DNA from 3 places in the Oleiphilus sp. HI0067 genome. Region 3 is predicted to be linked to each of the others. Evidence: predicted binding sites of a transcription regulator. Region 3 holds the regulator's gene; each other region holds the start of a gene.
What was found. Region 3 encodes sigma-54, which starts transcription at its own class of promoters, with help from an activator protein. Its sites were predicted from a motif close to TGGCACNNNNNTTGCTNT; they were not measured.
Positions count from the first base shown of each region.

Region 1: A3739_RS01140 (putative urea ABC transporter substrate-binding protein) is a predicted target of sigma-54. The motif match lies at 6,959-6,976, and genes of this name have one in related genera.
Region 2: A3739_RS10315 (pilin) is a predicted target of sigma-54. The motif match lies at 8,148-8,165, and genes of this name have one in related genera.

Region 1 covers NZ_LWFI01000069.1:1,512-12,599, reverse strand. The annotation lists gene A3739_RS01165 (hypothetical protein) at 328-2,940, shown strand; gene A3739_RS01160 (hypothetical protein) at 3,003-4,076, shown strand; gene A3739_RS01155 (hotdog fold domain-containing protein) at 4,073-4,510, opposite strand; gene A3739_RS01150 (alpha/beta fold hydrolase) at 4,549-5,397, opposite strand; gene A3739_RS01145 (APC family permease) at 5,465-6,673, opposite strand; guanidine-I (ykkC/yxkD leader) riboswitch at 7,026-7,157, shown strand; gene A3739_RS01140 (putative urea ABC transporter substrate-binding protein) at 7,215-8,255, shown strand; gene A3739_RS01135 (ABC transporter permease) at 8,295-9,107, shown strand; gene A3739_RS01130 (ABC transporter ATP-binding protein) at 9,118-9,936, shown strand; gene A3739_RS01125 (urea amidolyase associated protein UAAP1) at 10,026-10,766, shown strand; gene A3739_RS01120 (urea amidolyase associated protein UAAP2) at 10,763-11,088, shown strand, end outside.
Region 2 covers NZ_LWFI01000900.1:1,363-10,266, forward strand. The annotation lists gene A3739_RS10280 (AraC family transcriptional regulator) at 1-51, opposite strand, end outside; gene A3739_RS10285 (efflux RND transporter permease subunit) at 138-3,248, opposite strand; gene A3739_RS10290 (efflux RND transporter periplasmic adaptor subunit) at 3,245-4,396, opposite strand; gene A3739_RS10295 (SlyX family protein) at 4,826-5,047, shown strand; gene A3739_RS10300 (ComEA family DNA-binding protein) at 5,243-5,560, shown strand; gene A3739_RS10305 (pilin) at 5,610-6,053, opposite strand; gene A3739_RS10310 (hypothetical protein) at 6,055-7,479, opposite strand; gene A3739_RS10315 (pilin) at 7,566-8,009, opposite strand; partial or broken gene A3739_RS10320 (type IV-A pilus assembly ATPase PilB) at 8,542-8,904, shown strand, end outside.
Region 3 covers NZ_LWFI01001277.1:58-12,469, reverse strand. The annotation lists gene A3739_RS19700 (BolA family protein) at 1-203, opposite strand, end outside; gene A3739_RS19695 (STAS domain-containing protein) at 319-612, opposite strand; gene A3739_RS19690 (phospholipid-binding protein MlaC) at 612-1,277, opposite strand; gene mlaD (outer membrane lipid asymmetry maintenance protein MlaD) at 1,288-1,746, opposite strand; gene mlaE (lipid asymmetry maintenance ABC transporter permease subunit MlaE) at 1,780-2,562, opposite strand; gene A3739_RS19675 (ABC transporter ATP-binding protein) at 2,555-3,388, opposite strand; gene A3739_RS19670 (calcium/sodium antiporter) at 3,561-4,529, shown strand; gene A3739_RS19665 (KpsF/GutQ family sugar-phosphate isomerase) at 4,526-5,488, shown strand; gene A3739_RS19660 (HAD family hydrolase) at 5,485-6,027, shown strand; gene lptC (LPS export ABC transporter periplasmic protein LptC) at 6,029-6,601, shown strand; gene lptA (lipopolysaccharide transport periplasmic protein LptA) at 6,585-7,169, shown strand; gene lptB (LPS export ABC transporter ATP-binding protein) at 7,150-7,875, shown strand; gene A3739_RS19640 (RNA polymerase factor sigma-54) at 8,060-9,562, shown strand; gene hpf (ribosome hibernation-promoting factor, HPF/YfiA family) at 9,639-9,941, shown strand; gene ptsN (PTS IIA-like nitrogen regulatory protein PtsN) at 9,965-10,429, shown strand; gene rapZ (RNase adapter RapZ) at 10,451-11,326, shown strand; gene A3739_RS19620 (HPr family phosphocarrier protein) at 11,368-11,637, shown strand; partial or broken gene A3739_RS19615 (magnesium transporter) at 11,750-12,412, shown strand, end outside.

The DNA of each region.
Region 1 (11,088 bases), on a different contig from region 3:
GCACACGACAGCAAAACGATGTGCGCCATGGACGTTAACGGCAAACTAAGTAACGAGCAAGTCGTCATTATCTGAATTAATGAGTTTGTCCTATTTGATTTAATTTATGGCCGGCTAAAAAAATTGCATCCTTTGATGACGATGAGAACTCCGCACTCAGAACTTTAGCACCGTCGGACTTTGTGTTTTTGATGCGCCTGTCACTTAACTTTGATCAGTTTATTCCTGAAATTTATATTTATCTCCTGTAATATGTAACTTTATGTAACTAACAAAAATAAATAATGCCCCAAGGTATCTTGAGGGCGCCTCATAATGGAGTTGTATATGAAGGGACTTAGCCGAATAGTAGTGTTGGCCGCAATGGCTATATTAACCGCCTGTGGTGGAGGCGGTTCAGGTGAGAGCGCATCATCTTCCGCACCAGTTGTAGAGTCTTCGGGGCCCGCGATCGATGGTCAGGTAATGAAAGGGATCATTCATAATGCGCTTGTAGAAGCATACGTAATAGACCCTATCGAAGGAGTTTCTAACACTCCAATTGCAGAGGCCATTACAGACGAATCTGGCTCTTTCTTCTTTGAGCTACCAAATGAATTTGCTTCTGCTCCTTTATATCTCAAAATGAGTTCGATGAGTGATTCAGAGATGCGGTGTGATATTTACCCACACTGTGATGTCGATGGCTCACCAGATTCAGATGATGATCGTTATTCTTTTGGCTCTTGGGTTCCTGTTCCAGAAAATTTTCATATGACGGCTGTACTGATCAGCTCAGATGGGACGCTTAAGGGGACTATTTCTCCACTATCGCATATTGCCGCGAACTTATTTCTTAATGACTCATATGCTAATCAATTCGAACTAGAAAATAAGATCAGAGAAGCGAATAGCAGGATCGCTGACCGTTTTGGTTTAGCGAGAGATATTACCCAGATCGTTGCGCACGATATTACTGACACCGACTCTGTCGCTCGCGTTAGTGTGCGTGAAGACATAGCTCTTAAATTTGCCGCAATAAACTCTGCCCTGATTTCTGCCGTGCAGGATGATAGTCATGCATCTGGTTCAAGCGCTAATCTATTTGCATCACTGGATAAGTTTGCTGATTTTTTTCAGCTTTATGGTGTTCCAGACAATGCGGAGTCTGATCATGTTACCGGTATGAATGAAATTTATACTCGAGCAGCTGAACTAGTGAGAAGGGTGAGTATCCATGTCCAATTATCTGATGATTTGTCGCCAAACCTTATTGTTGCGATTGCTGATGCTTTCGGAGATTTCAATTTTGCTGCAGCGCTAGCTGATAGCCAAGAACCCGCTGATTTTGGTTCGATAGGAGTCCCGAGTGACTCAAATCTCATCGAGGGAGTCGAGAAAATTAAAGGTTTTGTCGAAGAGGTTCGTGAGCTAGGAGTAGCCATTGATTCTTCAATTATTGAAGACCCTGAAGGCACTCAGTTGCAATCTGTAGGCTATGTGTTGGATGGCTTTGAGTTTCAGCTTGATGCTGCATCAATGATGAGCTCGGAAGATGCTGAGTATGCTTATAAAGCTATTATGAAATCGCTGGAAGCAATTCTTAAAACATATGAAATGGGGAATCCCGATTTAGCAGAGCTTACTATCCCTGCAGGGAGTACTGAAATTGTAGATGAGCGAGATCAAAGCATTATTATAGTTAACGTAACTGTAGACGAGGAAGGCGCCCGCACTTTTTCTGTGAACGATGATGTTATGGTGCGTCGTAAAGATATTCCACGCACTTTGCCGGTTGATGTGTCGGTCCAATTAAATGCGTTGGCTCTTGTTGAGCAGTCTTTTGAGAATGGTGACATGACTATTTTTGACGATCCAAAAGATCAAGCGGATAAAGTGAATAATGAAACGCATCACGGTGTTATTGATATGGCGCTGCAAGGATCTATTGTTTCAAATACAGTTGAACTGACCCTTAGTGAAAGTTTTGTTCGTGCTTTTTATTGGGGGAGTGTCAGAGAAGAGATAGCTGTTCAGACGTATAGTGACGAATATTCGTTTGAACGCATATTGTTGCACCAGTCAGATTGGACAATTTCAGAACTTGATGCTCAATTAAATGCAAGCGTTTCTCAAATAGAAACAGAAGATATTCCAGACCCTTTAACATTTGTAGGGCAGATCGATCTTTCGCTCAGAGACTTTGTGATCTCTAAAGAGAAGTCAAATGGCTTTTACAAAGAGGTAGTCGAGTATGAGGGCCAAGAGTACTTATATGATATGTACTTCAACCATATTTATGTAGAAGAATTCAGCGAAGCGACTTTATCTTTGATGGGGAGTGCTGGAAACCAGTCAGGCGAAAACTTTTTACTTGGGCTGGATATCTCTCTCGATGATTCTAATTTAAGTGATTGGGCCATTTTATTGGATAAGTGTCATAAGTCCTATTCTTGTTACTACGAGTCAAATGAGGTCTATTTTGATGGTGATGATAACAATAATGAATTTCTAGGAATTAGTGCTGACTTGCGTTTTAGTGCCAGTTTATCCGGTGTTTCTGATGTGGTTGTTGTGGACTTTTCTTTCGATACGACTTCGCAGTTTTTCGCTGATATAGCACTTAATCTCTCTTATCCTGGCCATTGGATCAAACTTCACGGCAGTATTGATTATGATTTTTTATTATTTTCTTCTCGATATGAAGATACATATTACGTAGGTGATCTATATCTAGAGAAACCAGCGGAGGGTATTCAAATAAAGCTAGGAATTGATACTTATGTTGATCCTGGTGAAGAAGAAATTTCCGTAGAAATGCGCTTGGACTCAAATCGCGATGGAGTTACCGATGAACGTGACTTCTTGTACGGTTGGTATGAACAGCGCAACGGTGTTGATTTGCTGATCTATGCAGACGAGAGTAATCCCGATAAGTTAGAACTCGAATCCCTGTTCTAGCGCTTAATTATCCTTTTAATTCATTTTTTAAAGAGGCTTCGGCCTCTTTTTAAGTTGTAGTGATGTTTCGATATTTAATATCTTTTTCTTTTTTTATTATTTCGTTTAGCTCCGTACTCCAAGCGAACGAAACTGAGTTTTATTTTGACGCAAATCTCTACGGGCACAGTCAGACGTCATCGATTACCCAGATTGTTTTAGATGAGTTTGAGGGTGAGGACTTCGATGGAGGTGAGCATTCTTTTACTCACAATATTTGGGAAATCGGTGGAGTATATAAGGGGCTTAAACTAGCGGCTGTCGCTCGGTACGACTACACGCTAAATTATACTGAGGACGTTGCAGAGCTCGTTTTTCGGGAAAAGAATGACAAACCTATCGAGACGAACCGGACTTATGACTTGTATCTTGATGTTTTACACATGCGTTCCACCGGCTTGAAGTTAGGGTATCAATATAAAGTAAATAACGACATTAAGATCAGTGCTGACGCAAGCTGGTTACAAGTCACAAGCTATATGCAGGGCTTTATCGATGGCCGTGTTGAAGTTACTGATGATGATTACGTGGGCGACATAGCTCTAGACTACGTATACAGCAAAGATAAGCTTCTTGATCGAATTGCTCGTAGACCTAAAGGCTACGGTTACACCCTTGATTTTCATGTGCAATCAAAACTAACTGATAGTCTCGCGCTATCAATATCTTTTCTAGATGTGGTCAATGAAATCACTATAAAAGAGGCACCCTATACTGCCGCCAATGCGACATCTAACCGTTTAAGTATATCGCCTGAGGGGTTGATTGACGTAAAACCCATTTTGACTGGCGTTGAAGACTATCGTGATCACCGTTTAAAACTCGAACCTCGATACGATGCAGAGTTTTTATACGGTTTTGATGAACTCTGGGACGTTTATGCAGGTGTTTTTCACTATGATGATTATACCTACCCGTCCTTGGGTTTCGGCTATAAAGTTACTGAAAGTCTCGGTGTTAAAACTGTCATTGATCTAAAAACGCAGGCACTAGAACTCAATTTACAGTCGCAGGCGTGGAACGTTGGTTTAATCAGTGATGATTTCAACTTGAATGATGCGCGGACCTTTGGTTTGTCGTGGTCTTTGCGCTACTAACGCTTCACATTCATCGTGATTAGTGCTGTAAAGCACTTCACGCCCTCGTCGTTATAGGCGGCGACGGGCACATCTATTTTTCCGTCTTGTGTGAAATCAATATCGTCAGCTTCACACTTTACGATCAAGTCGGTTTTGGCCTTCACGAGGTATTTCACGCTCATGCCTTCTGGTATCCAGCGTGTACCTTCTGGTGTTGAGACTTCGGTTGTAACTCCGCCAACGAGTTCTGCAGCATTGCACATAGCGATGGCATGTATACAACCAAGATGATTCTGCACTTTCTTCTGGTTCTTCAGAATCATTTCGCAATAGCCAGGGCGTAATACGGTCACCAAAGGGTCGATGCTTTCGAAGTAGGGTGCAACCGTTGCAATGCCCTTTGAAAAGCCTTCTCCGCCCATTTGTTCAAACATCTTTAAATACTGATTCATGATCGTTGCCTTATTCTTATTTTTTAATGAAGTGGGTATTAGTTGTGTGCTGTCAGAAACTCGAATGTTTCTTTCCATAAGGTGCTTTCAAATTTAGCTTTAAACATTCCAGTATGGCCGATGTGTTTCGCGTCCACATCTTTGGGTTTAACTAGTTTTAGTTCGCAATCAGCTTCGTGGAACTGACGCAAAAGATGGTTAATGTTTTCTTTCGGCGCGAGCGCATCGTCAGAGAATGCGTAAGACAAAATAGGTATTTGCATTGAATAAAAACGAGAGCAATCAAGCCCGAAACTCGGATCCAGCAAATAGTTTGGTTTACTCATCCATTTAGCCCACTGTTGTACGGCTTTTGAAGGCAGGTTTTGATTGCCTAGCCCGAATTTGTCAGCAGGGAATGGCGAATAAATTCTGCTTACGATGGGTAGGATAAAACCAATATTGACGCGAATTTTTAGTCCATCCGCAAGGCGTGGCCATCGCTTCCAGTAGGGCGCGCTCGCGGCAACAAATACTGCACTTTTAAGCTGCTCGCTCGAAGGGGCTAAGGCGAGTAGTTGTCCGCCAATACTATGGCCAATGAAATACACCTGATCGGTCTTTGATATGGCATAACGCAGCACGCCTTCTATGTCTTGTGTTCCCCACTCACTCAGCTCAAAGTCTTCTCGCGTTAGCGATTCGTTATCGCCCGTTCCTCGATAATCAAAGCAAAGCACTTTATAGCCTTGTTTGACAAAGAACTCGGCCATTGGCCAATAAAAACTTTGGTTTACACCGAAGGCACTTGCAATAACGATGGTGCCGAGTGGGGGATTTTCAGGGCTAAATTCACTGATCAATAACGATGTATGATCTCGGCACGTGAGGGTAGTGGTTAATTTCATAGGAGGGCTGACAGCTAAGGAATTTGTTTTGCGTCAGCTTACCTAAGTATCGTGCGTCAAACTAGCGTTAATATGCGATTTTAAAGATGAGCAAGGCGATGCAGATAATGGTTCCTAACAAAGGGTAAGCGGGTGTTTTTAACGTGAAGTCTTTCGTCATTTTGTTTCGTCTGAGTACAACCAAAGATGCGTTCACGAGAGTAAAAACACACAGCACAATAAAGCTTCTGTAAGAAGCAAGTGTGACGAGCGGTAGCGCGAGGGCAAACATTAAAACTACCCCAGTTACGGCGAATGTCGCGAACCAAGGTGTTTTGGTTTTCTCAGAAATGAGGCCAAATACTTGTGGTACACGTTGTTGATTCGCCATGCCGTAAAGTACGCGCGATGCCATAATAATTTGGGTGAGAACCCCGTTGATAATGGCAAATAAACTGATCACTGAAATCCATTTTCCTAGATTAGTGTCATAACGTTCTAACAGTGCTCTTAAAGGGGCCTCTGAATTGGCTAATTCTGCCATTGGCATGGCTAGTATGGCCACAACCGCGACAGCAATGTAGATCACCGAAGATATTAACAAAGCGAGAATAATCGCACGCGGCATCGTGCGTTCAGGTTCTTTGACCTCTTCAACAATATTGACCATGTCTTCAAATCCAATGAATGCATAAAAGGTTAGAAAAGCACCGGCTAAAATTAAACCGAAATCATTTGTCGAAGTCGGAACAAATAGTTCGTTGAGTGAGGTGGTTGTGAGTTCGACCTGACTGCCGCCATAAAAAACGACTAAAGCCAGACCTGATATCTCAATAAGGGTGACGATTGTTGCGGCCCATAGTGATTCAGCAATGCCATAAAAAGCGATCGCACTCATTTCTATCACCACGATACAAATCGCAATCCAACTTTCGATTGGATAAAAAGACTGCAAATAGCCAACGAAGCCATTGGCGAGCGTTGCGCAAGACACAATGCCCGTAAAGACCACGAGTAAGCCAATGACACGCGTTAGAAAGGGTTGTTGAAATGCCGCATCAACATAATGCGTTTCACCCGAGCGTTTGGGAAACATGACAACCAGCTGGCAGTAACTGAGTGCCGTAATCCCTGCAACAATAGCTGCGACCAAGAATGCAAGGGGGGCGAGTGTTCCTGACGTTGCGGCTATTTTCCCGACAAGAACATAAATTCCTGCACCGAGTATGGTTCCCAAACCATGGAAGAGAAGTAGAGGAAGATTGGCTTTTCTTGAGAGCGTTTGTTGTTCGTTCATGCTGATCAACACTGATTATTTTTTACAGTATTTCAAAGCATTGCAATCCGGTACTTGAGCTATCTCAAGTCAAAGCCGATTCATATTACTCAGGCGATGTTTTGGAATTTCATTTTTCACTTGTCATGGATGGTACGCGTTCGCTCATGTCGAAATAGAGTGATGAGTTATTTTGGTGCGCAGTGTTATGGTGCGCATAATTCTGGTGCTCGAGCGCATCGTTTACTGAACTAGATTAGGCCTCAGTATTTTTTAAATATATGAAATATATAAAAAAATACTCCTTGGCGCAGCGTTTGCAACTCACTACCTGTCCGTACCCTTGTCATACCGGGCAACACAATTTGGTTTTCAAATAGAACGCTAGGGTTCCGGTTAAGCAAAATAAGGCAAACAGCCAATCGCTTAACGACTGGTCCGAGAGCATTCGACCTCTCCTCTGAGAAGAGCATGGGTTACACGGCGGGATAAAAGCCCGGGAGACTTGCTTGGTGTATGCCGAGGGTACTCCGTGTAATACAAACAAAAAGAGAGGTAATCCATGAAACGTATCGCAGCACTTCTTCTTGCGTTCTCACTTTCATCTGTCTCACAAGCTTCTGATAGCTTCAAAATTTGCTGGTCGATTTATGTCGGCTGGATGCCTTGGGCGTATGGCGCCGAGCAAGGCATCGTGAAGAAATGGGGCGACAAATACGGTATCGATATTGAGGTCGTTCAGATTAATGACTACATCGAGTCGATCAACCAATACTCTGCAGGCGAGTTCGCGGCTTGTACGATGACAAACATGGATGCCCTTACGATTCCAGCCGCAGGTGGTGTAGATAGCACGGCGCTCGTAGTTGGTGACTTCTCAAATGGTAACGACGGTATCGTGTTGAAAGGCAAAGATTCCCTAGCTGACATCAAAGGCCAAAACGTTAACTTGGTTGAGTTGAGCGTATCGCATTACTTGCTAGCACGTGGTCTTGAAACGGTTGGTTTAACCGAAAAAGATCTCACTGTTGTGAATACCTCTGATGCAGACATGGTTGCTGTTTATGGCACAGATGACGTTACATCGGTTGCAACATGGAATCCCTTGCTCAGCGAAATCGAAGCGATGCCAAACAGCACTAAAGTATTCGACTCTTCAATGATTCCAGGTGAAATCATCGATTTGCTTGTGATAAATACAGAGACCTTGGCTGCGAACCCTGATCTTGGGAGAGCTTTAGTGGGTGCATGGTACGAAATCATGGGCTTAATGAGTGGCTCTGATGATGCAGCGACTTCAGCAAAAACGTACATGGCAGAAGCATCAGGTACTGACTTGACTGGTTATGAAGCACAGTTAGCAAGTACTGAAATGTTCTACACGCCAGCGCAAGCTCTTGAACTAACAAATAGCGATGCTCTTGTGAGCACCATGGAAAATGTTGCGGAGTTTTCTTTCAAGCATGGCTTGTTAGGTGAAGGTGCTCCAGATGCAGGATTTATCGGAATTGAAATGCCAAAAGGTACCTTCGGTGATGCATCAAACGTGAAGTTCCGTTTTGACCCAAGCTACATGCAGATGGCTGCTGACGGCAAGCTATAGAGCATAAACGAATGCCTGTATTGATGTGAGGCCAAGGCCATGAAGAAACTGATAAACCAGACGCCAGATAGAACATTCAAAGTGTTCTTAGGCTTGCTACCTTTCGTGCTAATGATCGTGCTTTATATGGTGAGTTCGGATGCGCGTTTAGAAGTGAATCCTAATGACAAGCTCCTCCCGAGTTTTAGTCAGATTGGAGATGGTTTATCAAGAATGGCCTTGGAACCGAGCAAGCGCACAGGCGACTATGTTTTTTGGCAGGACACAGCGAGTAGTCTCACACGTCTTGGCCTAGGTGTATTAATCGCTGCGGCCATTGGCTTGTTTGTTGGAGTAATAACGGGCGCTTTGCCTTTGTTTACCGCTTGGGTATCTCCTTTACTGACGGTTGTTTCACTGATTCCTCCTTTAGCCATCCTGCCAATTTTGTTCATCGTTTTTGGTCTAGGTGAGCTCTCGAAAGTTGTCTTGATTGCCATCGGCATTACGCCGTTTATTGCGCGTGATATTCAACGACGAACACAAGAGATTCCGCCCGAGCAACTCGTTAAAGCACAGACTTTAGGTGCCAATACGAGTCAGATTTTAATGCGTGTGGTACTGCCACAAATCCTTCCAAAACTGATTGATGCAGTGCGCTTATCGTTAGGTGCTGGGTGGCTGTTTCTGATTGCTGCTGAAGCCGTAGCCTCAACCGATGGGCTTGGTTACCGCATCTTCTTGGTAAGACGTTATATGGCGATGGATGTGATCTTGCCGTATGTCGCATGGATTACTGTGCTCGCGTTCTTTATCGATCAAGGCTTAAAGCACTTGAACAAAACGTTGTTCCCTTGGAATGAGAGAGCATAAGACAATGAGCATGATTGATTCTTCAGCAATAGAAAAAACGTCTGATACCCCGATGCTTCAGGTGAACAAGGTTTGGAAAACCTATGGCGACAATGTCGTTCTTGAAGGGCTCGATGTTACCGTACAGCAGGGTGAATTTGTCACCTTAGTTGGCACGTCTGGCTGCGGCAAAAGCACCTTCTTAAACATGTTACTGGGAACTGTTGAGCCAAGCCGCGGAGAAATCTTGCTCGATGGCAAACCTATCCCGAATGAACCCGGAGCTGATCGGGGCATTGTGTTTCAGCAGTATTCGGTGTTTCCGCACATGACGGTTTTAGAAAACGTTGTGACAAGCAAAGGTTTTCAGCGTAAAGGTTTTACGGGTTTGCTGTTCGGCAAAGCGCGAAGAGAAGCGGTAAAAGAAGCCTTAGAAATACTAGATCAAGTTGGCTTGAGTTATGCGGTCGACAAATACCCGCATGAGTTATCTGGTGGCATGAAGCAGCGTTTGGCCATTGCACAAGCCTTGCTTGGTAAACCGAGAATTCTGTTATTGGATGAACCTTTTGGTGCGCTTGATCCGGGTATACGTGCAGATATGCACGCATTGGTGCTCAAGCTATGGAAAGAGCACAAGCTGACTATCTTCATGGTCACACATGACCTGAAAGAAGGTTTTTATCTTGGCACACGTTTGTGGGTCTTCGATAAGTTACGTCATGACGAGCAAGCGCCTCAGCGCTTTGGCGCGGGCATTACCTACGATTTGGCGGTAGGACAGGTTGATCATGACCTATATCGAGAAATCGATGATGACATTCGGCCTGTTCCGCAACAGGTTGCATAAGCCTATTTAGATCGAAGTAATAAGAGACATTAGCAATCAGTCGTGTTTTGCGCGGCTACATCTATTAAAAAAGAAAGTAAGGACAAGTTATGAGCGAGTACATCCGTTCTATTTCTTACACCACTCAAATTGCGGAAGGCTCACATTGGTCTTTTCGCTTACGTAAAGGCACGATTTTACGACTAACAGACTTACTTGGCGGCGCCAACGTTGGAATGTTGTTTTATAACCCCGAGGACTTATTAGAGCGCTACAACGCGCCTGATACCCTCAAGTGCCAGCACACATTTAAACTCACAAAAGGCAATTGCTTGTATTCAGATATGGGGCGAATTTTCGCTTCGATCGTTGAGGATTCTCTCGGCTGGCACGAATCAGTTTGTGGTAATTCTCATGCCTCTCATATTGAGGCGCGCTGGGGTGCGCGTGACTATCAAACAGATCGAAATGATTGGCTGCAAAATGGGCACGACGCGACCTTAGTAGAGCTTGCGAAATATGGTTTGGGCCCCGCAGATTTGGCGGCAAACATTAATTGGTTTAGTAAGGTCTCGGTAAATTCTGAAGGTCAGATGGCACTTGATGCCTCGGCAGATACACAAGGTGCTTCAGTGACTTTGCGTATGGAGATAGATTCCATTGTTGTGCTGCATACCTGCCCACATCCTTTAGATCAGTCTTCAAGCTACCCAACAATGGACGTAAAAATTGAATTGGGTGAGGCATTGCCTGTCACCGAAGATGATTACTGTAAGAATTTCCGCCCTGAAAATGGACGAGGATTTGCAAACAATGCCTTGTATCAGTTGGGCTTAGGGGGCACGCCATGATTATTGAGAGCACATTACTTCCTGAAAATGCACTGACCCGACAAGTGGTTGATGCAGGGGACTATTACATTGGTGTGGTCAATGCGGGAGAAATCATCCGTATTCTAGACCTAGAAGGCAACCAAGCCGCTGACACCTTGTTTTTTAATGCACACAACCCGACTGAACGTTACAGCGCGATGGATACTGTGCGCGAGCAGGGTGCTGTTTACCTCACTGCAGGTTCAGAGCTTCGATCAAATTTTAATAACGTGATGCTTGAAATTGTTGCTGACACTTGCGGTCGTCACGACACCCTTGGTGGTGCTTGTGCGACGGAAAG
Region 2 (8,904 bases), on a different contig from region 3:
GATAAGTAATGATCGAATGAGTTGAATGGGAACAGAATGCTGACGCTTCAAAGTACACCTAGTTTTTATTCTATACATCAAATGACAACCTAGACCTGAAGCCTAAGCTCTTACCATTCATTGTAAACAAACGCGCTCTAGTGTGAATGTGTTTTTAAAAACAATCGCTTGATATCTTCAACCACAAGATAGTTAATCGGCACTAATATCAGGGTAATCAAGGTCGCGAACAAGATCCCAAAGCCTAAGGATACCGCCATAGGTATCAAGAATTGTGCTTGTGTCGATTTTTCAAACAACAAAGGCATTAATCCGATAAAGGTCGTCAGTGACGTCAATATCACAGGCCTAAAGCGTGACGCTGCAGCAATGCGCACGGTATGATGAATCGCCATCCCTTCAGCGCGCTTTTTATTGACGAAATCAACGAGCACCAAGCTATCGTTTACCACAACACCAATAAGAGCGAGCATACCGAGCAAACTAATTAAGGTAAGATCCATCCCCATAATGAAATGACCACCAATCGCACCTATTGCTCCGAAGGGAATCACAGACATCACAATAAACGGCTGAAAGTAGGACTTGAACGGAATCGCCAATAAGCAGTACACGACAAATCCGACGAACAGTAACCCGTATTTCAAGCTTCCAAAGGACTGACTTTGCTCCTTGGCCTCACCTTCTAACAAGTACGTAATTCCAGGATATGCAGCTAACTCAAGGTCTAAGAAATCTCTTAACTCTTGATTCAAAATCAACATGTTGGTGTTTTGCTTGTCGACATCAGCCTGCACATTGATCGTACGCTTACCGTCTTTACGAAGAATCGACAAGGGACTGATCGATGGAGACAGATCAGCAATAGCCCCCAAGCGCACGCGTTCACCGGTAGGCGTCGTGATTAATACATCGCGCAATTTAGCGACACTCTGACGCTCGTCAATGGGATAACGCAATACAACCTTTATGTCGTCTTGCCCACGTTGAATGCGCTGCACCTCGAGCCCAAAGAAGATATTCCTCACTTGTGATACAACTTGCTGCCTAGTCAATCCCAACACATGCGCTTCTTTGCGTAAATTGATGTCTAAGGCTTGCTTGCCATCAGAGAAGGTATCACTGACATCAAATACACTAGGATAAGACGCGAGCTTTTCTTTCAATTTGTCGGCGATTGCCGATAGCTCATCGAAGTCATCACCACGTAATTCGATATCGATAGGATCACTGACACGACCAATTTCGGCGCGATAGGTCAGTCCGTCAGCACCAGGAATAGTACCTACGAGGCGGCGCCATTCATTGACCAGTTCTCGACTAGATATCGCCAGAGAGCGATCTTCAGGTGCTGTAATTTCAAACATTACCCGACCAATATTACTGCCTGATGAGCTACCCGCAGAGCCTGTTGTCGCCATAATGTTCTCGATAATCGATTCATCACTAACGGGGTCGATATACTTGTCTTGTAATACTTGTGCCTGCTCTAGCATGAAGACGACGTGTTGATCGGTAACAGGCGCTGGGGTACCGGTTGGCATCGTTAACGAGGCTCTTGCCACTTCACTCTGCACTTTAGGGAAAAATATGAAACGCATTAAACCGGAACTCAGCGCACTGCTGAGTATAAAGAGTAAGCAAATAGCAAAGGTCAAACACGCGTAGCGATACCGCAAGGCGACGCTAAGCATTGGCTGATAGAAGCGTAATATAAAGCGCTCAAACCCGATTGCAAAACGTTCCTGCAACGCTAGCAACTTACCCATTAAGGTATCGCTTTGAGAACGATGAATTCTGATGTTCTTGAGGTGCGCTGGGAGTATTAACTTCGATTCAATTAGTGAAAATAAAAGAATCGGTATGACCACCACAGGGATTGCAGCAAACAGTTGACCACGAACACCTTCAATAAAAGCAATGGGCATGAACGCAGCGATAGTGGTGAGGATCCCGAATGTCACTGGAACAGCAACTTCCTGCGTTCCATTGATAACGGCCTCGATACCGCTCTCGGATTTTCTTAGATGCGAGTATATGTTCTCGCCCGTGACAATCGCATCATCAACCACAATCCCTAGAATTAAGATGAAGCCAAATAGCGAAATGATATTAATGCTCACGCCAAAAAACGGCATGACAAAAAAGGCACCCATAAAGGTGACAGGAATACCGATACAAACCCAAAATGCGATCGCGGGGCGTAAAAACAAAGTCAGCAGCAACATCACAAGAATACCGCCTTGTATCGCACTGTCGCTTAAAGTCTTGAGACGCTTTTTGACGATATTAGATCGATCTCGCCATGCGGTTAGTTGCAACAACTGGTTTTGATCTTCACTGCGCGTTGCTATGTAGTCTTTTACCTTATCGGCAACATCAATCGCACTTTCGTCGCCAACACGATAGATCTCAATCAGGGCCGCTGGTTTAACGTTGAAACGCGTAATACTTACATCCTCGACAAAACCGTCGACGATATCTGCAACGTCACCCAAGCGAATGACTCCGCCAGTATTACTAGTACGGATAACAATACGGCTAAACTCATCCGCCCCATAAGCCTGACCACTTGAGCGAAGCAATATGTCGCCGCCTACTGTTTTAATTGCTCCAGCAGACAAATCGAGTGAGGCCTCTCGTATACGCGAAGCGATTTCTTCAAGAGTAATGCCGTAACGCTCTATTACTTGCTCACGCACGTAGATAGACACTTCATAATCGCGCACACCATCAAGCTCAACTTGGCTTACGCCAGTAATTGCAAGCAAGTCGTCCCGAATACTAATTGCTTCTTGTCGCAATTCACGCTCGGCAAGATCACCGTATACAGCCAAGCCAATGACTTCGCGTTGACGTTTCACCAAGGAGACAATAGGGCGTTCCGCATCAGCGGGTAAGTTATTGACACTATCAATACGGTTTTTAACCTCAGCTAATAGCGTTTGCGGATCATATCGCTCATCGACTTCAATATTGACCTGAGCCACTCCCTCAGTCGAGCGACTCGACAATGCGGCGATACCTTCGAGATCATCAACCGCTTGCTCTAGTTTGGTTGAGACAGAGCTTTCAATATCTTTTGGCAATGCCCCAGGCACGGCTACGCTAGCCTGAATAATTCGAGGTTCTATGCTAGGAAATACTTCAAGAGGAATATTTAGTTTTAAAGAGCCCAATCCAATCAGAACGATTGTGAGCATCAATAAGTTTGCTGCGACACTATTGCGCGCGAACCAAGCAATCATTCAGCAACCTTTATCAACGTACCAGATGAAAGTTGCCCTAATGCCGTAGTGATTAACATGTCACCTGCTTTAAGTCCCTCGCCGATCACTGAATACGTATCGTCTTGATGAATAACCTTCACAGTGCGGCGCTCAAGCTGATCTAATGAATCGCCTGTTGCTAGGTACACATATTCATTTTGATATATAAGTGAATTGGGAATGACGATAATGTCGCGCAGTACCTGGCCTGTAATTGTCGCAGACACATATTGATCAGGGAGCAGCGCAAGGCGCTCTTGAGTTTGATCAAAGGGAGAGTCTACTCTAGCGACGAGCGTAACCTGCTGAGTTTGCGTATCAACACCAGCCTCTAATCTCTGGAATGTCGCAGGCCAAAGAACTTTGCTCTGATCTGAACTTGATAACAAAGTGTTTTCAACAACAATGGACAAGACCTCACCTAGGCTTCCTTCAGCAGCTAGTATATTCAACTCATTTGCGTTCACTGGTAGCTTTACGATACCTGCATTCGTACTAAAACCTTCACCGAGCAAAGTGTTAGTAGAGACCACCTCACCTTGCCTAACGTTCGCATTTCGTATCAAACCATCAAAGCCTGCACGCACCTTCGTGCGCTCAAGATTTAACTTAGCCGTATCAAGCGCAACATTTGCCGCACTCAAACGTGATTCAGCAGCTTTAACATGAGGGATACGCAACACGTAATCTTGCGCTTTTTGATTTGGATTACGCTTATTCCAATCTGTCAGCGCTTGTTGCGCTCGGGCTTTTTCGTCTTCTAGGTTAAGCTTCGACGCCGAGAGTTCAGCCTGAGCTTGAGCCACTGCACTCACGAAACTTACGTCATCAATCTCAAGTAATACATCGTCTGAACGAACCCGCTCGCCGTTTTTGAAGCGCGGGTTCTTGGTCACGACGTGCCCCGCAACAAGAGCATGAATCTTATAATCAAACTCAGGCTCAATAAGGCCAAAAGAACGAAGCTGCACTTGGTGGTCTTTTAACTCAAGCTTTTCGACCGATACGGTCAATGCACGAGACTGCACAACAGCGCCGCTTGTCGCTTCAGGTTTGGATAAGCCAAACCAAAAAATCAACAAAAATGTGAGGGCGATAATGCCGAGAATGACGGTAACCTGTTTCATTTACTCTCCAACAAACACGCTCAAGCTTACGAGCTCGGGCTAAATGAAAAATCAAACTAAGAAAAATACGATAGACGTACAACTTAATCTTCGCTTAAGATTTGGCCACAAGTTTAAAACGATGCAGCTGTTTGGTCGTGATTTGCCTCAACTCCGAGTACAAATCTGCGGCGAATGCACACAACAACAATAAACAGACAGCGGAAAATGAAAAAGATTCCATCCCACTCGCATCAAAATAATCGAAGACAAACTACGAAGTTAAGGCGTTTCATATATGGCGTCATCGCTTTCTCAATATTGTTATCGTACACCTACATTGCTCAGCAGCACGCCCCAAAACCACCAATAGTCGCGAGCGATACCGATTCAAAATCAAAGTGATAAGCCATATACTGCGCGCATTCATTTACCAGCACAGAAGCGGATATGTCACTTTCTTTAGAACAGCTAACGCATAAACTCGAAGAGCTCGAGATGAAGCTTGCATTTCAGGACGATACGATAGACACATTAAATCAGATTGTCACAAAGCAAAGCCGCGATATTCAAGATTTATGGACCGCAAACAAAGTCCTCAAACAGAGCTTAAATGAAATGAAATCGGGCAATGAAGATAACGCCCCAGAGCCACCACCTCCGCATTATTGATATGCTCAGACTTATTAAGGCACGGTCTCATGGACAGCGTAAATCAGTCCTACACCAAAAATTGCGATTTACAAATCATTAGTGCATTTAATACACTCTACCGCGCATGGATGCGACCAAATACGTAGAAGGATTCTACTCAACTCTTTACCAATCGGTAAAAGCGCTCCATGTGTCATTTAACAAGGAGCAGTTATGTTTAAAATCAAAACCTTTATTTCACTAGTCTTTGCCAGCGTGTTGGCCGTTGTGCTTTTACACAGCACAGTTGCTTACGCACAAGAAGCAAACCAAACCTCGGAAGCGTCCGTTCAATCACCCTTAAATATCAACGAAGCAGACGCGCAAACGATTGCGAGTAATTTAAAAGGAATCGGAGTGAAAAAAGCTGAAGCGATTATTCAATATCGAAAGAGCTACGGCCCATTTCATGACGTCGAGGAACTTAAAGAAGTAAAAGGAATTGGAAAAAGTATATTAGAAAAGAATAAGCACTTGATTGTAGCTAAGTAAAAACCAAAAGGCCTTTTAGGGTCAGATATAGCAAGATCTGACCCATGTTTTAACTACAAGCGGATGGCAAAAAACGTACTGGGATGCTTGAAGACGTTGCAGTCACTGTCCCGCTAGAAACACACGCCCATATTCCATCCGAAGCACGCTGCAATTGCAAAGTAGCTCCAGCTAAGCCAACACCTACATTTTTCAAAGCACAGCTAATACCACCATTGGACGTAAGCAGAGTTAGCGTACAATACTCACTACTTGCTGAGGTCATACCAACATACCCTCCGGAACCGGGCGTTAACGATGGAGTTTCTCCCTCATTAACAGCAACCTCATAGGTGATTTTTAGCGATGCTAATTCTGAAAATGCACTAGTTAACTGTGACTTTGAAACATAATCCTGATAAGCCGGAATAGCGACAGAAGCCAAAATACCAATTATCGCAACAACGATCATTAGTTCAATTAAAGTAAAACCTTTGACCTTTTTTATATCCATATCACTTACCAATTAAAAAGTTCTTTATTGTTATGAGGTCCAAATATCGTTCGCCATTAAGCCAAAAACGTGGGCCTTGCATGGCCGGAGCAAAAGGATCCATTAGCGAATAGCTTATGCCGATCAATATCACATATGCAACAACGATAAACAAAAGCGTGATGGCTAGCATAGTCGTTAAAATCGTACTTCGGGACGAACCTTGAGTCGAGGTTTTTAATGACATAATTCGCAAGTCACTTTGACGGGAAATAGACCCTAAATAAAGCCCGAGAAACAAACCCCAAAATACAAATAACAGGCACTGAGCCATTGGCATAACGATCACACCAGAAACCAATGAAAGCATCAAAGCGCCTAAAAAAGACATAAAGGCAATATCAATCAGCTCAACCGCTCTATTCGCCTTCAATCGTCCTCGATACAACGACAAGGTCCAAAGCACTATGCCAATCATCGCAACTGTAGCAACTCCGCCCCATTCAACTAACAATTCCAAAATTGAATTATGCGGGTGGCTGAGCATTATCAATTTAACCGGTGCTTCGAATAAACCCGGCCCGATACCAACAAGTAAGTGCATCAAACTAAGCTGATCGATAGTCGCCAACCATAGAGGTATGCGACCACCATCGTTTACTGTAATTAATTGTTTTGCCGACTCATCAAAACTCGACATATACAAAAGAACGCACATTAAAGCGTAAGCAGCTACAGACACCAACAACCCTTTTACCGCCATGCGCTTATCAAAAAATGCGATAAACAATAGGGTAAGCGCCCACACCAAACTAATCCCTAATCCGCCGCCCAAGTACATCAATAGCAAATTGCCGAATAGCATTAGCAAAGCAAGCCGTCCGAAACGCTCACTCCATGAGAAAAATAATAAAGCCGGCAGTACAAACACCTGAACCTGATTAAAGAAGCGAATATTATCGAAACCAAAATAAACAACCGATGGAACGATCTTACCGCCATCGCTAGCAGCAAAAAATAAGTACAACAGCGCATAGCAGATCAGCGAGCTATGCGTAACAACGAGCGCTACAAACACCTGTTTAACAAAGGTAGTCGAACTATTGATCGCGACAAATATCGCCAAGCCAAATAAGAGAAAAAAGTGCAATACGTACAAAAACGAATTCACGGGCTCGATAGAGAGCATTGCCGAGACCAAGCCAAAACTGATAAAGACCAGCCCCCCAAGTAAAGGCAATTTAAATCTACAAACAAAATCGTTGGCCTTGTTGCGACCGGAGATTAAAGAGAAAACGAGGAAAAAAGTAGCAAACACAAGAACTATAGCTTCAAGTAAACGCTGTCGTTCAAAAAAGCTATAGGTAAAGCTTGGTGCTAATGGAAAGAAAGCAAAAAACAGAAAAACCGTAATGACAATTAACAAAATACGTTGAGATTTCATCATCCTAAACGCTCTCTTTCTTATTGATCGTCATAAGTGGCAGACATAAAAAAAGAGGGCGTAGCCCTCTTTCTCATACCAGTCATCTATTAGCTGCAAGAACCTGGCTTGTATTTCTCTGGGAATGCAACAGAGTTGATATTACCACCTGTTGCGCAAGACCATAGACCAGTCGCCGCATCGCGGTTTAAAGTAAGCGTTGCGCCAGTAACAGCAGTCGAACCGTCAAGAGTACAAGTAATCGCAGTAGTACCCGTTAGAGCTAGGCCGCAATATGTTCCGCCGTTCGCTGTTTGACCGATAAAGCCTGCGTCAGTTGCCGTTAATGATGGAGTATCACCACTGTTAACTGCGACTTCAAACTGTGTCTTAAGTGCCGACAACTCTGCTAATGCTGCAGTTGTTTCAGATTTAATGGTGTAATCCTGGTATGCAGGAATCGCTACTGCTGCCAAAATACCGATAATCGCAACAACGATCATCAATTCAATAAGCGTAAAACCTTTCTGTACTGTTTGCATTGCTTTGTTCATTATCAATCTCCAATTGCTCTATGAGCGAATAATAATTTTTTTCTAAGCCGCTTGGGCGTTATTGACTGCTTTGAGACCTTTCCTTTCAAACTGCAAAAAAGTTCTCAAAGCAGTCATCAAGCGCGTCTAATACTAACGTTAGCAGCACCCATGCCAAGCGCAAGAAAATATTTTATTTTTATTTAAAAGCAATGACTTATGGAGTTTTAAGAGAAACAACTATAAGAGTAAATAATCTATAACGAACGACTTGCGATAGCAATAAGTGACGCAATTTGTCACTTCTTACACAGCCGCGACACTAGAAGATTCAGATTTAACTCTCCACATCAAACTGAAGTCACAGACTACCGAACACCTAAACTAGCTTTAACGCCACATATTGCCCCTTACTAGGTAGAATCTCTTTTAAAAACCGAAACTTGCTCTACAATTTTTAAATAGCAGATGAATTAACGCACGTAAGCTAATAATAAATACGCGCATTTAATTCTGCTTATTGAATTAGAACACCTATAAGTAAGAGAACACTATGGCAAGCAATGCCCCAACAAACTTAACTGGACTCGCCCGCAAATTCGTTCTTGATCAAATTATTGATGAAGACACCGCGTTAAATGCACAAACGCATGCGATCGAAAACAACATTCCTCTAATCACGCATCTCGTTTCAGAGAACTTAGCAAATGCTAAAGCCATTGCGTTTTCGGCTGCAGAGGAATTTGGTGTTCCAGTTCTAGACCTTGGAGCATTTCTAAAAGAATCGTTTCCAGAAAAGCTTGTAGACGAGAAACTTATTCGCAAACATCGCGCACTCCCCTTATATGTGCGCGGCAATAGACTATTTATAGCCGTTTCAGATCCAACAAATGTAAACGCTGTCGATGAGATTAAA
Region 3 (12,412 bases):
TGCATAATCACCGCGTGGATCGTTCCATCAACGATATGAGCATTTAAACATCCGTAAACGAGTTGTTGCCTTTTTACTTTATTGAGGCCTGCGAACTCTTGACCAACAGCTCTGAGCTGATAGTGATAACCATCTGTTTCAACAACGACATCCATTTCAGGGTATTGCGCTTTGACGAGCGCTTCAACTTCGCTTGCTTGCATACAAACAACCTGTAAATCTTAAAAATATAGAGAAGAATCGGCCGCGTATGATACAGGATTCACAGCAAGCACTAAAGAAGAAGCTAAGAATTTAGCTTTAAAAGAAAAGAAAGGCCTAATGGCTGAAAATAAACTCCATGCCGCCTACTCGCGCCATATCGAATAAACGAGACGGAGCATTAACAAAATTAAGCTCAACACCGCATTGCTTTGCCGTGCGCAAGAGGCACAAACAGAGTGAAAGTACTTCACTATTGAATGTAGTCAGGTTTTCTAAATTAAGCGACATTGCTGCTGCAGAAGAGGATTTAACATACTCTTCAAGCTGCGTTCTCGCTTCAATAGTTTGTCCACGATCAAACTCGCCGCTTAATACAAGCTCGCTATCTGACATCGAAACCTGAAACATTAGCTCTCTTGCACCTCAGCCTGACTTGCAACAACTTCATCTACATCAATATTTAAATCGACTGACCAGTTGGCAATAACCTCATCTACGTCTCCTTTGCGCAAACGCATTTGAGCTTCGAACTTATCTCTGAAAGCCAAACCTATATTGATACCAAAAACAATAACGTTCTCCATCAACCATTGATCGCTTTTGTTTTTGTACATTGAATACGTTACTGGGTAGACATTTCCGCTTTGCGTAATCACTTCCATATCGACGGAAGCACGCTTATCACTGCGAGGATTCATCGTTGCCTTAACCACCTTCATATTGAAGGATCCTTGCTCGATAATAGCTCTCGTATAACTCTGAAATAAACTTGACTTAAAAGCTTCGACAAAGCGATTACGCTGATCTTTATCTGCACGTTTTGCATATTTTCCCATCACGCGCGCAGCAATTCGACGAAAATCGATAATACCACTGATAGCCTTTTCCATGTTCGCGTAGAACACTTCTGGGTTTGTTTCGTAACCCTCTTTTTCCGCTTCAAAGGTCGCCAATATCTGAGCAACATTTTGCTCAACCGCTTGCTTTACAACATCCGATTCATCCGCATGAACCTTAGCTGTGAACATGGCAACGAGAAGGAAAACAATACCCGCCAATCGTGCACTAAACATATTTTATCTCTTAAATGTCTGCTTGACCCGATGCGAATGCACCGATCAATTTTTCAAGATTTAAGGCTGACTGCGTATCAAAAATAGTATCGCCGTCTTGCAGATACTCTTCATCAGCACCAACACTTATTGCGACAAACTTATCTCCTAACAACCCAGAGGTTTGAATTGACGCAACACTATCAGTCGTCAAGTTATCGACTTCGGCGTAAATTTCCATTTCCACCAAAGCCATTGCAGATTCTTTATCAAGACTTACATCGCTCACGCGACCTATCGCCACACCAGCCATCGAGACACGTCCACGAACAGACAGACCACCCAGATCATCAAATTGGGCATAGACTTTGTACGAGTCTTTTTGTGAATCGAGCGACAGGCCACTAACTTGCAGTGCGAGAAATATCAGAGCGGCCATTCCTGCGACCATAAACAATCCCACAACTAATTCGACTGATTTGTTATACATACATATTCTCATTTAGTTCCATCAAAGCGATCTTTACAGACCACCGAACATCACTGCAGTAAGCAGAAAGTCTAGACCAAGGATAGCTAATGACGAATAAACGACCGTTTTGGTCGTCGCATTACTAATTCCTTCAGAAGTTGGAATCAGATCATAACCTTGAAAAACCGCGATCCAAGTTACAACCAAACCAAACACTACAGCTTTTATCATGCCATTGAGCACGTCAGCATCAAACTCAACTGCCGACTGCATATTTGACCAGAACGCACCATCGTATACGCCTAACCAGTCGACACTCACAAGCATCCCACCGAAAATCCCAACTGCGCTAAAAATTGCAGCTAGTATTGGCAAAGAAATAAAACCCGCCCAAAAACGCGGTGCAATAATATGACGCATCGGGTCAACACCCATCATTTCAAGACTCGATAACTGCTCCGTTGCTTTCATCAACCCGATCTCTGCCGTTAAAGCAGAACCAGCTCGCCCAGCAAAAAGAAGCGCAGTCACGACAGGCCCCAACTCCCTTACAAGTGTTAACGCGACCATTTGCCCTACCGCTTGCTCTGAGCCGTAGTCCACCAAAATGCTATAGCCCTGAAGGCCGATAACCATGCCGATAAACATGCCAGAAACAATGATAATAATGAGAGAGAGCACCCCGACCTGATAGAACTGTTTCACCAACAGCCCCGTCCCTTTACGAGTGAAACTTAAGCCCATAATGGCGCGCAATAAAAACACGCCTGAACGACCGAGAGCCGAAATAAATTCAATACCTGTACGCCCGAGCTTTTGAATGGACTTAACCACGACTACCCCCTAAACCGAGCAGGTCTGAATCATCCACACCAAGCAAGTCATCTTTATAATCTCGCGCAGGAAAATGAAATGGCACAGGCCCGTCAGGTAAACCGTTAACAAATTGCTTAACTAAGGCAGAATCAGAACGACGTAATTCTTCAGGAGAGCCCGCTCCAATCACGCGACCATCGGCAATAACAATCGCGTGATCACAAATACTCAATGACTCAGCAATATCATGAGAAACAAGAACGCTCGTTAGGCCTAGGGTGTCGTTTAATAAACGAATTAGCTGCACAAGAACTCCCATTGCGATCGGGTCCTGCCCCGCAAAAGGCTCGTCATACATAATTAAGGCAGGATCAAGAACGATTGAACGCGCGAGAGCAACACGACGAGTCATACCTCCAGAAAGCTCTGAAGGCTTCATATCACGCGCACCACGCAAACCCACAGCATTGAGCTTCATGATCACGATGTCACGAATCATATCCTCAGGAAGTTTAGTGTGGGCACGCAAAGGAAACGCGACGTTTTCATAGACGGTCAGATCAGAAAAAAGCGCCCCACTCTGAAAAAGCATGCCCATTTTGGCGCGCGCTTTAAATAACTCGTCGCGACCTAAGGTTTGGAAGTCTTGGCCATCTACCAATACTCGACCACCCTCTGGTCGCAGCTGACCACCAATGAGCTTGAGGAGTGTTGTTTTACCAATACCACTAGGCCCCATAATCGCCGTCACTTTTCCTCTCGGAATGCTCAGACTGAGGCCATTGAAGATTTTTCTATACCCGCGGGAGAAGCTAAGATTTTCGACTTCTATATAGGAGGACAAGCGATTTCCTAATTTATTCTAGTGTTCCTTTGAGGCGTCTGATTGTAGCGACCTCAAGAAAGCATTTACAAGTAAAAACTAAACAAAGCAATTACAGGTCTTATTACTTGCACTGTACCGGTAAGTCTCGCAAAATGCGCGCTTTAACAAAACCTTATAAGAGCAATACCCATTGTTAGTATTCAGTTTAGCCGTAATTATCGGTTTGATAATTTTAATTTGGAGTGCGGACAAATTTGTTGAAGGTGCGGTAGCCACGGCACTCAACCTTGGCATGACACCGATGCTTGTTGGTCTAACCATCGTCGCATTTGGCACATCCGCTCCCGAGCTTATCGTATCAGGCATGGCAGCCCTCGAAGGAGCCAGCACACTCGCCGTTGGAAACGCTTTCGGCTCCAACATTGCGAACATAGCACTAGTGCTCGGTGTAACTACGCTCATTTCTGCTATTCCGATTAAGCTCGGAATACTAAAAATTGAACTACCTATACTTTTGATCGCAACAGCGCTCGCAACGATTGTTATCATTGACGGCCTGCTCGATTTCAACGATGGCTTGATCCTTATTGGCATACTCCTCATCTCGCTCATCGCACTCGCTAAACTCTCTTCCTCTTCTTCAGAATTACCTGAGGAAGTACAAGACAATGAACCCATGGCTCAAACCAAAGCGATCACGATTTTGGTCGGAAGCATTGCAGCCCTTATCTTAAGTTCAAGAATGCTCGTTTGGGGGGCAAGTGGCATAGCAAGTTCGCTTGGAATTAGCGATTTGATCATCGGTTTAACCATTGTCGCGATAGGTACAAGCTTGCCCGAATTAGCGGCATCGATTGCTAGCGCATTGAAGGGTCACCATGACCTTGCTCTTGGCAATATCATCGGCTCTAACTTATTTAACCTACTCGCAGTGCTAGCCATCCCAGCACTGATTGCACCGCCATTTATCGAGCAAGCAAACTTGATTCGCGACTATGGATTCATGTTCACGCTCACTTTCGGCCTTGCTCTTGTATGTTTTATCAACCACCTCTTTAAACGAGAGAAAATTGGAAAACTTGCCGGCACAGTGATGCTAAGCAGCTATATTATCTACCTATTCGTTCTTTATCAGGATTCAGCCAGCACAATTGCATGAATTATATAGACTCTGGAAAACGTACAATTGAAATCGAGCGCGATGCAGTAAACGCTTTGCTCGAACGAATCGATAGCTCATTCGAAAAAGCTTGTGAGTTAATGCTTCAGTGCTCTGGCCGAATTGTTGTGACAGGCATGGGCAAATCAGGTCATATCGCCAACAAAATTGCAGCCACTTTAGCAAGCACAGGCACACCTGCATTTTTCGTTCACCCCGGTGAAGCAAGCCATGGCGATCTAGGCATGATCACCAAACAAGATGTTGTGCTTGCCATTTCTAACTCGGGCCAGACGGAAGAAGTGGTAACTATTCTTCCTCTAATCAAACGCATGGGCGCGCCACTCATCAGCATGACAGGCAAGCAAAGCTCCGCACTCGCGACAGCTAGTGATGTTTCATTAGATATAAGCATCAGCAAAGAAGCTTGCCCCCTGGGACTTGCCCCAACATCAAGTACAACCGTGACGCTAGCCCTTGGTGACGCGCTTGCTGTTGCACTTCTTGAAGCTAGAGGCTTTTCAGAAGAAGACTTTGCCTTCTCTCATCCAGGCGGAAGCCTTGGGCGTAAGTTGCTATTGACTGTGGAGCAACTGATGCACACAGGTGACAGAATTCCAGAAGTCAGCCCTGCTACACCCCTGACCGAAGGGCTATTTGAAATATCGGATAAAGGCTTTGGCCTCACAGCGATTGTGAATGATGCTAACGAGATTCAAGGCCTCTTCACAGACGGCGACCTTCGACGCGCCTTTGATGACAAGCTAGATCTTCACAACACAGAGATCTCAAAAGTAATGACCAAGAACTGCAAAACGATTCAGTCTAAGGCGCTCGCCGCCGAAGCATTGCAAGTCATGGAAGAATACAAGATCACAGGGCTTTTGGTATCTGATGAAGAGAACAAACTAGTTGGCGTGATCCATATGCACGACCTTTTGAAAGCGGGTGTCGTATGAACCATTCAATAAACGAAGCAGCGAAAAATGCTGCAAACAAGATCAAACTTTTAGGTCTCGACGTTGATGGCGTATTAAGCGACGGAAAAATTGTTTTTTCTGCTCAAGGCGACGAGCTAAAAGCGTTTTGCACACTCGACGGCCACGGCATTAAGCTCCTCCAACAAAACGGTATTGAAGTTGCCATTATTACGGGCAGGAACTCGCCTCTTGTCGCCCGCAGAGCAAGAGACTTAGGTATCAAGCATTTAGTTCAAGGACGCGAAGACAAAAAGATTGCACTTGATGATATTCGCCAAGAATTGGGACTCGACTGGGAGCAATGCGCCTATATGGGAGATGATTTGCCTGACCTATCTGCCATCAAGCACTGCGGCCTTGGCATCACCGTCCCGAACGCGCATAGCTTTGTGAAAGAACATGCAGACATGTGCACACAAACAAGCGGAGGCCATGGCGCCGTAAGAGAGGCATGCGACTTCATACTATCAGCGCAAGGTTTACTCGACGACATTCATCAATCATTTTTAAAAAAGTGATATGAGCAAAACCTTTAAACGATCAAAATTCTCATTATTGGCGGTCATCTTACTGGTCGGGGTAAGCCTGTTCTACACCAGCGACATTACACAAACTGAGACGCCAGAACTATTCAGCAATGAAAAGAAACCTTTTGCTTTCGCTAACAATACCTACCTACGGGAATTCGGAGAATCAGGCGAACTAGAACTAGAAGTCAAAGCAGATAAGTCTCTCTACTTTAAAGATGATGCCCTGATTACGACAGAATCTCCAACCATTTGGTATACCAATGAGCAAGGCGACAAATTAAGACTTAACGCAGAATCAGGGCAATTTAACGCCGATACTGGAAACCTATATCTAGAGGATCGGGTCAAGCTTTCTCGTACTAGCTCAGAAGGACAAATCACAACAATCCTTACCCAAGACCTGAATATCGATACACGCAATGACTTTATATCTACTGATCGCGAAGTTAGTATTACTCAGGATAAAAGCACGCTTAAATCTATCGGATTAGAAGCATCGCTCAACGATCGAAAAATCGAACTCTCTCAACGCGTTAGAGGTATTTATGACTTGGCGAATTAATAGCCTAGCTCTAGTCACTTTATTTTTACTCACTGCCACGCACAATGCTCACAGCATTGACGTAGATCGAACCCAACCTATTGAAATTGAATCCGACAGTGCCGTGATCGATGATTCACAGGGTTTTTCGACCTATCGCGGCAACGTTATCATTCGCCAGGGTTCGACAACACTCACCGCAGATAACATCAGTGTTTTTGCTCGTGAACGCGCCGTAACACAAATCATTGCGAATGGTACACCCGCGACATTCAAGCAAACAGACGCCAGTAGCAATATTCAAAACACCAGCGGCCAAGCTGAACAAATCACGTATAAAGCAAAAGATGCTGTTTTGATTTTTAACGGCAACGCCACACTCGCCCAGGACACCAATTCGTTTTCCGGAAATCGCATTGAATACGACATCATGGACAAAGCAATTCGCGCCAAAGGGGATCAAGATAGTGGCAAACGAGTGAAGATTCAGTACTTCCCTCAAGCATCTGAGCCTTCAAGTGAAAACTCCGATTCACAAACCAACGACAATCTAGACCAAGCGAATCCTAATGAAGACACTTCAAGCTAAGCATCTTGCTAAAGCCTACAAAAAACGACAAGTTGTTATCGACGTATCGCTTGAAATCAAAACAGGACAAATTGTTGGCTTGCTTGGTCCGAACGGCGCGGGTAAGACTACCTGCTTTTACATGATCGTTGGCCTAGTATCCAAGGATAAGGGCCAAATCCTCATTGATGACAGAGACATTAGCAACATGCCAATGCATGGGCGCGCAAAAGCCGGTATTGGTTACTTACCACAAGAAGCATCAATATTTCGAAAACTTACTGTATATGAAAATATTCTGAGCGTTCTGCAAACGAGAAAAGAATTAAGCAAGGCCGAACAACGCGAAAAAGCCGATCAATTACTAAAAGAATTTCATATAGAACATATTCGCGACAGCCAAGGTATGGCTTTATCCGGGGGCGAGCGCCGTCGCGTCGAGATTGCGAGAGCTCTCGCAATGGAGCCAGATTTCATTCTACTAGATGAACCTTTTGCAGGGGTTGATCCAATTTCAGTAAGCGACATCAAGCAAATAGTGCGACAAGTTCGCGACCGAGATATTGGCGTACTTATCACCGACCACAACGTGAGAGAGACCTTAGACATTTGCGAACAAGCCTATATTGTTGGCAATGGACACATCATTGCATCAGGCTCGTCTGAGCAAGTATTAGAGAACAAAAAGGTGCGCGAGGTTTACCTTGGCGATGAATTTACAATTTAAAACCAAATTCCCTGTGCAATTACCAGTGAAAAAAGGTTTAACTAAGTTCATCAAAAACTCGTTCAAATTCTTCTCGGAAGTTCTTAAAATAGAAGATATGACATTACGTGCTGGACAAGCACATAGAGAATTCGTTCGACAATGACAAAAACACTGAAAAAGTTAGGATGACCGACTGATGGTAATGAAGGCATCCCTACAACTCAAAATGGGGCAAAGTCTTACAATGACGCCCCAGCTGCAGCAGGCTATTAAACTGCTTCAGCTATCGACTCTAGATCTTCAGGCGGAAATCCAAGAAGCATTGGAATCAAACCCAATGCTAGAAATGATTGAAGACAGTCCTGAGACGCCAAATAGCGAGTCAGAGCAAAATTCAAAAAATGAACAATCTAGCGAAGTATCAAATTCAGAAGTCGAGCCATCACGAGATCTTCACGAAAGCGAACGCGATGAATTTAGCGATTCGATACCAACCGATTTACCTGTCGATACTGCATGGGAAGACATCTACCAAACAAGTGGCCCAGCAAGCTCTGGCACAATGCCAGATGAGAACGACAGCGATTTCGAAAGCAGAAATTCAATTAGCGAGTCTCTGAATGATCACCTGCTATGGCAACTTAATCTAACACCATTTTCTGACCGCGATCGTTTAATTGCAGAAACAATTATTGATGCGATTGACATGGAAGGCTATCTACAAAATACCATTGAAGATATTCATCAAGGTCTATTTAACGAAGAAGATGAAGATCCAGTCGAACTAGAAGAAGTTCACGCAGTTCTGAAGCGTGTTCAACATTTTGACCCAGCAGGCGTGGGCGCAAAAGACCTTCAAGAATGTCTAATGCTTCAGTTACGTCAACTAGATCCCGACACTGAGTGGCTACCGCAAGCCAAGCTTGTCGTCAGCCACTATATCAATCTGCTGGGTAGTCGCGATTACGCACAGCTCATCAGAAGAAGTCGTCTTAAAGAAGACGATTTGAAAGAAGTTCTTCGCTTGATCCAATCGCTAAACCCTCGCCCAGGCGAGTCAGTGATTCAAGCGGAACCAGAATACGTTGTTCCCGACGTCGTGGTGAAAAAGGTAAATGGGCGCTGGAAAGTAGAGCTCAATCCAGAAATCGCACCTAAGATTCGCGTAAACAACAGCTACGCTGGCTTTATAAAACGTGCAGATAATAGCAACGACAACAACTTCATGAAGGACCAACTTCAAGAAGCTAAGTGGTTTATAAAAAGCCTCCAAAGCAGAAACGAGACTTTGCTCAAAGTTGCAAGCAAAATTGTTGCACATCAACAAGGCTTTTTAGACTATGGTGAAGAAGCAATGAAACCGCTTATTCTCCATGATATAGCCCAAGCAGTTGATATGCATGAATCCACAATTTCTCGCGTAACAACGCAAAAGTATATGCACACACCGCGTGGCATCTTTGAGCTGAAGTACTTCTTCTCAAGCCATGTTGGGACGACTTCTGGCGGCGAATGCTCATCGACGGCAATACGCGCTATCATTAAAAAATTAATTGCTGCTGAAAATCCTAAGAAACCTCTTAGCGACAGCAAAATTGCAGACCTACTCAAAGATCAAGGCATTAACGTTGCTCGCCGTACTATTGCAAAGTACCGCGAAGCGATGTCAATCCCGCCTTCTAACGAAAGGAAGCGTTTAATGTAAGAAGCTGTATATTCGCAAGACTTGTTAGAAGCATCCGCGGAAATTTCTTCCGCAAAAAACCAACAAGGAGACATTTATGCAAGTAAACATCACCGGTCACCACGTTGAACTAACAGATTCAATGAAAAACTACGTTACTGACAAGCTAGAGAAGCTTGAGCGTCACGTGGACGGTATAACAAATGTGCAGGTCACCCTTTCAGTGGAAAAGCTAAGACAAATTGCGGAAGCCACACTTCACATTAGCGGCGCAGACATTCACGGTACTGCAGAAGACGAAGATATGTATACATCTATCGATAAGCTTATAGACAAGCTTGATCGACAGATACTGAAACACAAAGAAAAACAAGTTGCGCGCTCGCATGGGGCCGTGTAGCTACTCGTAGTATTGGAAGAAAAATGAACGAAGGTTCAATTACTATTAGCTCTATTCTTGTTCCGGGACTGACTCGCGTCAGTTTCCCGGGCACTAGCAAGAAAAAAACACTAGAGCATATCGCAGCTGCAATTTCACAAGAAATCCCCGAGCTGTCTGAAGAAGATTTATTCGAAAATCTAATTGCCCGTGAGAAATTAGGTAGCACTGGAATCGGACAAGGAATTGCCATCCCTCACAGCAGAATGTTGAGATGCTCAAAAGTCATAGGCGCATTATTTACACTTGAACAAGATATCGCGTTTGACGCAATCGACAACCAACCAGTTAATCTACTGTTTGTTCTGATCGTTCCTAAAGAAGCAAGCAGCGAACATTTAGAGTTACTTAGCCAAATAGCGGAAAGATTTAATGACTCTTCTTTTTGCAATAAACTACGTGCTGCATCATCTGATTCTGAGCTTTATACGTTAATGACTGAAAGCTAACTGCCTTACTGTGGAGGCACCATGAAACTCGTAATTATTAGTGGCCGATCGGGCTCAGGTAAGAGTACTGCCCTCCATGTTTTAGAAGACTTAGGCTATTACTGCATCGACAACCTACCTGTCGGTTTGCTCTTAGAGCTTGGCTCACAATCAGCAAGACAAACAGATGAGCGCTTGGCAAAAGTTGCCGTGAGCATTGATGCCCGCAACCTACAAAGCGGCATAGAAAACTTCCCTGCTTTTTATCAAGCCTTTCAAAATCAGAATATCGAAACAGACATTATCTTTCTTGACGCGGATAGCGAAACACTCATAAAGCGCTTTCATGCGACACGAAGAAAACACCCTTTAAGCTCTCCCGACATTTCCTTAAGCGAAGCCATCAACAAAGAGAGCGTTTTATTAGAACCCATTTCCAGGCAGGCTGACCTCAATATAAATACAAGCGACATGTCTTTGTATGAATTGCGTGACCATATCAAACTACGAGTAGCAGGCAGAGCTACACAAGAAATGGCCCTACTATTCCAATCGTTTGGATTCAAACACGGCGTGCCTAGCGATGCAGATTATGTTTTTGACGTTCGATGCCTCCCTAATCCGTACTGGGACCCATCTCTACGCGTATTCACGGGGCTCGACAAACCTGTTGAAGATTTCTTAAGTTCACATTCAGAAGTCGAGGAAATGGAGTCTTCAATTATTACTTTCCTCGACAAGTGGATTGATCAATTCGCCTCAAATAACCGCAGCTATATGACAATTGCCATTGGCTGCACAGGCGGCCAGCATCGTAGCGTTTATTTATGCGAAAAAATCGGAGCATACTTTAAGCAATCTCACAAAAGCGTGTTGATTCGCCACAAAGAACTATCCGCTCCAATGAAAACCCAATAAAATAAATTCTAAGAAAACACTGAGACTTCAAAGGGAATCGAATGCTTCGCGAAACTGTCGAAATTATCAATGATCTTGGACTGCATGCCCGAGCAGCAGCCAAATTCGTGGAATGCACCGGTCATTTTGAAAGCAGTTTTACCATCACAAAAGACGATAGAGAAGTTGACGGAAAAAGCATCATGTCTGTCATGATGCTTGCAGCCAGCAAGGGCACCCAGATAACGATTACTGTTGATGGCGCGGATGAAGAGCAAGCCATGAATGCCTTGAAAACATTGATCAATAATCGGTTTGATGAAGAAAGTTAACTCTAATTCGTTATAACTTATCCTATTAAGCCATTGTTTTCTTAAGAAATTAATCAACCGATCTGCACGCCATACGCTATACTCATAGCTTAAACAAACTTTCGGCGTTCCCATGGCAAGCTACTCTAACAATCAGACACCAGAGCAACACTGGCGCTCCATTTCGGATGCCATTGAAGCCGGCTCTCTGAAGCAAGTAGCTCGCATTATTAATAAGAGCTTATCGACGAGCGATGTCGCTCACCTCATCGAGTCTTCTCCACCTAAACAGCGTAATATTATTTGGCAGCTCGTCGATGATGATTATCGCGGAGAGGTTCTTCAAGACCTAAGCGAAGACGTCCAAGCCTATTTCTTGAGCAAGTTAAATGCGCAAGAACTTATCGACGCCACCGAAGATCTCGATACAGATGACCTAGCAGACATACTGCAGAACCTACCTGAAGCTGTCATTGGCGAAGTCCTAGACTCCATGGACAGCCAAGACCGGGAACGTGTCGAGGAAGTCCTCGCCTACGAGGAAGATACTGCCGGTGGCCTGATGAACACCGACACGGTAACTATCCGTGCGGACATCACAATGGACGTTGTTCTGCGCTACTTGCGAAGACACCGAAGCCTACCCGAGATGACAGATAGTCTTCTCGTTGTTAGCCGAAATGGTGTTTTGGTCGGTATCCTTCCACTAACTACGATGTTGGTATCTAGCCCAAGTGCTACGGTTCGTGAGGTCATGGAAACAGACATCACGACAATCAACGTCAATATGCCAGAT